Regions from separate parts of the Mariniflexile sp. HNIBRBA6329 genome, predicted to be linked through region 2. Evidence: riboswitches for the same ligand, from Rfam matches in the RefSeq annotation. Region 2 holds a riboswitch; the other holds the start of a gene.

Region 1 (3,425 bases), on a different contig from region 2:
ATAAATGGTTTTAAAGGTTGCTGTTCTAAAACTAAAGAGGCTTCATCAAAAAAATGCTCCGCCATACCTAAATAGTTTACCCAAAGCGTTAAATCGGCAAACACCGAAAACGGTATTTTAAAAATGGGTTGTGGCAAATAAAAATTATTGTAAACAAAGGCATATTTTGAAGCAACCTTTACCGAATCAACCTTAAATGAATGGGTAGCGGTGGCTTTTAAACCCATAGTATCCCAATTTTCAATAATGGTAACTTCTTCTTTTGGAATTACAAATGAATATACCAAAGGCGTTCCGTCGGTATTCAACACAGGTTTGCCATTATCTATAATTTTGGCATTCAATGTAAAATGCGATAGGTAAGGAGCGCCCGTTGCATAATGCCATTCCCCAGAAATAATATAATCGTCACCTTGTTTCTCAGCAGTACCAAAAACACCACCACTACCTCCAAAGCAAACCGTATCTTTTGGATTTAAAAAAATGTGGTTGGCAACGTCTGGTTGTAAATTTCCAATAAAATAGGTAGCACCACTACAAAGTGTTACCGTCCAACCTAAGCTGCCATCGGTTTTAGCAAGGACTTGAAGTTGTTTTAAACCTTCAGTTAGGGATAACTCCAGTCCGTTATAAACTTTAGGTACCCACAAGCTCCATAGGTTTTTATTGGCAATCCATTCCAAAGTTTCGGTTGAAAATTCAGAAGCTTCCAACAAGTGTGGATTAAACGGTTTTGTATTGATTTCTCGATTCATTTAATATATACCTAATTTCAGTTCTAAGTATTGTTTTTAGTGTCACATTGAGCCTGTCGAAATGTTTTTGATGTCTTCAACAGGCTCAGACTGACAATTTTCATTCTTGAATGCTATTTCCTAATTGCATTGAATGTGTTGATATAATTTGTCGCCATTTAAAATACCCCGATGTGCCAACTGCAAACAGGAATATGGTTAAACCGGCGTAGATGTATAATTCTTTGTAAAATAATAACGGAATGGAAATGATGTTGCTAATGTTTAGGTAAATCCAGTTTTCCATTTTTCGTCTTGCCATAAGCCACATGCCAGCCCAAGCAAAAGCGGTGGTGGTAGCATCCCAATAAGGCACATCGGAATTGGTGTGTTGTGCTAACCAATACGCCATTAAAACAAAACAAACCACTACAATGCCGATGGCTTTTAGGTGTTCTTGCCAATTGGCATACGTAATTGGTACTTCCTCTTTTTGTTTGCCAAACTTCCAATAAAACCAACCGTAAATACTCATGTTTAGGTAGTAAAGGTGCAGCAGGATATCGGCATAAAGTTTGGATGCATAAAGTACCCAAATACCTATAAGTATGGAAATAATGCCAAATAAATAATTGTGAATATTATTTTTTCGGGCAAGAAGTACTTGGGTAATGCCGAAGCCAGTACCAAGCCATTGTAAGATCATAAGTGGTGAAAAAAAATCCGCAGTCATTGTTTTATAAATTTTTAAACGAATGAAGTACGGAGATGAACCAATAATGGAAAAATAGCTATGAAGCTTTGTCCATAAAATCCCTACGCTGGCATTACCCAGATCAGGTATCGAGCTTAAAAACTCTTGGGTATCATCTCAGCCTGTTAAAAACAAGCACCCCATTTTTGTGCAAAGTTATAGTTATAGATGGTATAATGAAAATTAAAGTTTGTTTTTTTACTATCTATAGAAGAAGCAATGCATACGAAGGTTTGATTTACTGTAAATTTTGTTAACTAGAAATAATTTTATTTAAGTGTAATAGACTCAATTTCTAGTTTAAATGATTCCTCTTTTTTATTTCCAATTAAAAATGCTATTTGAGCCATTTGTTCACCAGGATAGTTTGGTAATTTTAAAAGTTTGCCTCTAAAAGCAGGATACATTGTATTGAAAGGAATTTCAATAGTATGCCATTCTTTTTTAGCGCTAAAGCTAGCAACATAGGAGTGTTTATCATCTGTATTGCTTTTTGTTCTAAACTGATAGGTTTTACCATCACCTTTTACTTTAATACATACTGTGGAAAAAGTAGATACGCTTTTAGCGTCAAAATTATATTGAACCATTGAAAAACCACCATTATTTTCTAAAGAAACCTTGCCGCTAAAAACACCAAAACCGTTTAAATTAAAGCTGCTGTTAGATTTACCACCCATAACCACATCATTTATTGTCTTCCAATTAGTGATATTAGTCGTCGTTTTAAAATTGAAAATAGTCATGGCACTTTAAAAAAAATTAAATTAGAATATATAAAAACTGAAAGTTTTTTAATGGCTTACACCAGCATCGGTACGTTCTACTTCTTTTATAGTACCATCATCATTAAAATGTAAATATTCAGCACATACTTTACGTTGTTTTTTTTCGCAATCTAAATCGTTTTCAAGCCAGCGGTGGTAGAATAAAATCCATTCTCCCTTAAATTCAACTATAGAATGATGGTTATTACTTTCACCTTCAGCTTTCATAATAACACCTTGGTATTTCCATGGACCAATTGGTGTACTTGCTGTGTAATAGGTTAGTATTCGGTTATCTTCTGGCATGGTGTAATAATAAACATCGTTTCTTTTAAATACCCATGGGCCTTCTCTTTTGGGTTTGTATCCACCCATGTCCATGGCAATTAGGTTTTCTTTTACACTCAATAAATCATCATTCAACTTTGCAACAAAATAATCGCCACCACCATTAAAGTATATATAGCCTTTGCCATCATCATCTAAAAACAGGCATGGGTCGTTTGCATAAGGTGTTGTCCAAAGCGGTTTCCCTATAGGGTCTTTAAATGGTCCAGTGGGCGAATCGCTTACTGCCATACCAATACCCATCCATTTGGTACTATTTTTTGGGTTTACGCGGTCTTTAAAACCTGTTCCAGCTGGGAAACAGAAATAATACTTACCATTTTTATAGGCAGCATCTGGTGCCCAAGCATAATTATCAGCCCAAGATAAATCGTCAACACTTAAACATGCGCCGTGGTCTGTCCAGTTTATTAAATCGCTAGACGAAAATACGTGCCAATCTTTCATCCAAAAGTCTTCTTGACATTCTTCATCATGTGAAGTATACAAATACATTTTACCATCTGCCCAAACATGACCCGATGGGTCGGCAGTAAGGATATCACTTCCAAAATTTAAAGGGTTTTGAGAAAATCCCAAAGCACCTGTAGTTAATAATATAAGAGTAGAAAGGTTTTTTAAAGAAGTCATATGTAATGAATTTGTTTATGGTTTTTTAAAGTTTATTTACATCAATTTTAAAAAGTTCAGCAGCATTTTTCCAAAGAATCAATTCCTTTTTTTCTTGAGGAAGTTCTAGTTGATTCATGAAGTTTAAATACGATTTCATATTGCTTATTGGCCAATCTGTACCATAAAGTAAATATTTTGGGTCGCCAGCAT
Region 2 (3,425 bases):
AACCCTTTAGAAGAAGCTTATGAAGCCTATATATCCTTAGCCAAATCAGGTAGAGAACAACCCTTAACAACACAAGGCGACCGCTACGTTTATAATAGAGCCTACAGTTTAGCATCATACTATAAAGGCGCTGTATTTTTAGCACAATTGGGCTATATTATGGGTGAAGAAAACTTAACAAAAACCATTAAAAAATATTTTGACGACTTTGCTTTTAAACATCCTAAGCCATTGGATATTATCCGTACTGCAGAAAAAGTTTCAGGCTTAGAACTCGATTGGTATTTAACCGATTTTGCCCAAACCACCAACACCATAGATTATGGTGTAAAAACTATTGAAAGCAACACCATTTCCTTAGAACGCATTGGCTTAATGCCCATGCCTATTGATGTAACCGTAACTTATACCGATGGTAAAACCGAAGATTTTTACATCCCATTACAAATGATGCGTGGTGAAAAACCAACCAAAGCTACGTTAATAAAAGATTGGGCTTGGGCATACCCTACCTACACTTTTGAAACCAAAAAAGCGGTAAAAAGTGTAGTAATAGACCCAAAAAATTTAATGGCGGATATTAATAAAGAAAATAACAGAAAGTAATTAAAATTGTTTTCAAATAAACTTGGTGTTATTGATGCTCTCCACAAAATTTATTATTGATATATTTGAAATTAAACAGAACTTAACAAATAATTAAAATGGAGATATTAATTAAGAATATCAAAAAACAAATAGCCTTATTTACACTATTTTTATTAACGGCAAGCGTTTGTGTTGCTCAACAAAACGAAGAAGCTAAATTAATAGAAAAAGCTGGTAACTGGGTTGCAGAATTAAATCTCAATAATAAAGAAAAGGAAATACAGGTAACCGAAGATATATCAACACATTTAATAGCGGTACGTAATTGGCACAACAGTCACCCGTTTGATAGTGTTCCTGCAGGTATTAATCCAGTAACCGGTCAACCCTTATCGGAGTTAGACCGCTCCATTATCGCCGATTCAGCAATGCCTAATTCTGTACATGAGGCACTTATGGCAGGACTCAAAGCAAACCTTAACGATAACCAAATTGAGGCTATTCTAGATAAATATACCATTGGCAAAGTGGCGTTTACCTTAAAAGGATATCATGCAATAGTTACTGATCTCACAGAAGAAGAAGAATCTATTATATTAAAAAACCTAAAAGAAGCTCGAGAAATAGCTGTGGATTTTAAAAATATGAAGCAAATCTCGGCCATTTTTGAAATTTATAAAACCAAAAACGAACAATATTTAAACTCTAATGGAAGAAGTTGGAGACAATTGTATAAAGATTATGGAAAGCGTATGAAAGCTGAAAAAGCTAAAAAAAACTAACTTTTTAATAAATAACTCAATCATATTCTAAAGCCTTCTTTGTATTAAGAAGGCTTTTTGTATAGATTTCTATCTTTTTTTAGAAAAAATTACAATACACCCTTATTTTTTTATACATTCGCTCTGTAAACTTTAGGGGTGTTCTACTTTAAGAACTGAGATATACCCTTTGAACCTGATACGGTTAGTACCGTCGAAGGGAAAAGTTGAATAATACATTGCAATATGTATTAGCAATTCTTTTCTAAAATAAAACTCACCAACACTGAGTTTATTTTTTTCAAACATTTAGATACTTCTACAGTTTACAATAATTAAAAACTATTGTGAATGGCAACTATTTACCTAAATGAATCTCCTATAAATATTGAAGAAAACATCAATATTTCACAACTTCTACATCAAGTCAATTTACCCAAAACCGGTATTGCTGTAGCCGTTAATACAACTATTATTTCACAAAATAATTGGGAAACGGTTCAGTTAAAGCAAAACGACCATATATTAATTATTCAAGCAACACAAGGGGGTTAATTAATATTTTAAGATTCCTCATAGTTCCAACAATCTCTATAAAATACATCCTAAAAATGAAAAGAAAAGATACCGCACCAAAACAAGAAAAAATAACAAGACAGCCTTTTCCTAACTCAAAGAAAATTTATGTGTCCGGAAAAATTCATCCAGAAATAAAAGTGGCCATGCGTGAAATTTCATTAACCGATACCAAAGATTCTTTAACCGGCAAGTTAACACCCAATGAGCCTGTAACCGTTTACGATACTTCTGGCCCATATACAGATCCTAATAAAGAAATAAATATACTCAACGGTATAGAACGCATACGGGAACAATGGATTTTAAACCGGAATGATGTTGAACAACTAGACTCCTTTACTTCAAAATACTGTAATGAACGCTTAAATGATAAAAGCTTAGACCATATGCGCTTTTCTCACTTAAAAAAACCATTACGAGCAAAAAAAGGGCAAAACGTAACGCAATTACATTATGCTAAAAAAGGCATTATCACACCAGAAATGGAATATATCGCTATTCGTGAAAATCAACGTATTGATGAAATAACCGAAATAGCAAAACAACATAAAGGCGAACATTTTGGAGCTTCGATACCATCTAAAATCACGCCAGAGTTTGTGCGCGACGAAGTTGCAAGAGGTCGTGCTGTAATACCTTCAAACATTAACCACCCCGAAGCTGAACCAATGATTTTGGGTCGTAATTTTTTAGTGAAAATAAATGCTAACATTGGCAATTCTGCAACCACCTCATCTATTGAAGAAGAAGTAGAAAAAGCGGTTTGGGCGTGCCGTTGGGGTGCTGATAATATTATGGATTTATCTACTGGACAAAATATTCACGAAACTCGTGAATGGATTATTCGTAACTCACCGGTTCCTGTAGGTACAGTTCCAATTTACCAAGCCTTAGAAAAAGTAAATGGCGTAGCCGAAGATTTAACTTGGGAAATTTTTAGAGATACACTCATAGAACAAGCTGAACAAGGCGTTGATTATTTTACAATTCACGCCGGCGTCTTATTGCGTTATGTACCTATGACCGCTAAACGCGTCACAGGAATCGTTTCAAGAGGTGGATCGATAATGGCAAAATGGTGTTTAGCACATCACAAGGAAAGTTTCTTATATACCCATTTCGAAGAAATTTGCGAAATTTTAAAACAATATGATGTTGCCTTTTCTTTGGGTGATGGGTTACGCCCAGGCTCTGTTGCGGATGCTAATGATGAAGCACAATTTGCCGAATTGGAAACCCTAGGCGAGCTAACGCAAATTGCACGCAAGCACGAAGTACAATGCTTTATTGAAGGCCCTGGTCACGTACCCATGCACATGATAAAAGAAAACATGGAAAAACAAATAGAAGTTTGTGATGAAGCGCCTTTCTACACCTTAGGGCCATTAACAACAGATATAGCTCCAGGTTACGACCATATTACCTCTGGTATAGGAGCCGCCATGATAGGTTGGTTTGGTTGCGCCATGTTATGTTATGTAACACCAAAAGAGCACC

The links. Region 2 has a riboswitch for thiamine pyrophosphate ahead of thiS (sulfur carrier protein ThiS). Riboswitches for the same ligand answer to the same signal wherever they lie in the genome.
Region 1: another riboswitch for thiamine pyrophosphate. It lies ahead of pnuC (nicotinamide riboside transporter PnuC); the one in region 2 lies ahead of thiS (sulfur carrier protein ThiS).

Annotation. Positions count from the first base shown of each region.
Region 1 covers NZ_JBIFXS010000021.1:10,296-13,720, forward strand. Annotated here, with positions in the region: gene ACGK9U_RS15235 (acyl-CoA dehydrogenase) at 1-755, opposite strand, end outside; gene pnuC (nicotinamide riboside transporter PnuC) at 856-1,467, opposite strand; TPP riboswitch at 1,531-1,641, opposite strand; gene ACGK9U_RS15245 (CIA30 family protein) at 1,758-2,234, opposite strand; gene ACGK9U_RS15250 (family 43 glycosylhydrolase) at 2,283-3,233, opposite strand; gene ACGK9U_RS15255 (amidohydrolase family protein) at 3,259-3,425, opposite strand, start outside.
Region 2 covers NZ_JBIFXS010000001.1:452,558-455,982, forward strand. Annotated here, with positions in the region: gene ACGK9U_RS01830 (M1 family metallopeptidase) at 1-606, shown strand, start outside; gene ACGK9U_RS01835 (DUF3826 domain-containing protein) at 705-1,370, shown strand; TPP riboswitch at 1,495-1,589, shown strand; gene thiS (sulfur carrier protein ThiS) at 1,701-1,904, shown strand; gene thiC (phosphomethylpyrimidine synthase ThiC) at 1,961-3,425, shown strand, end outside.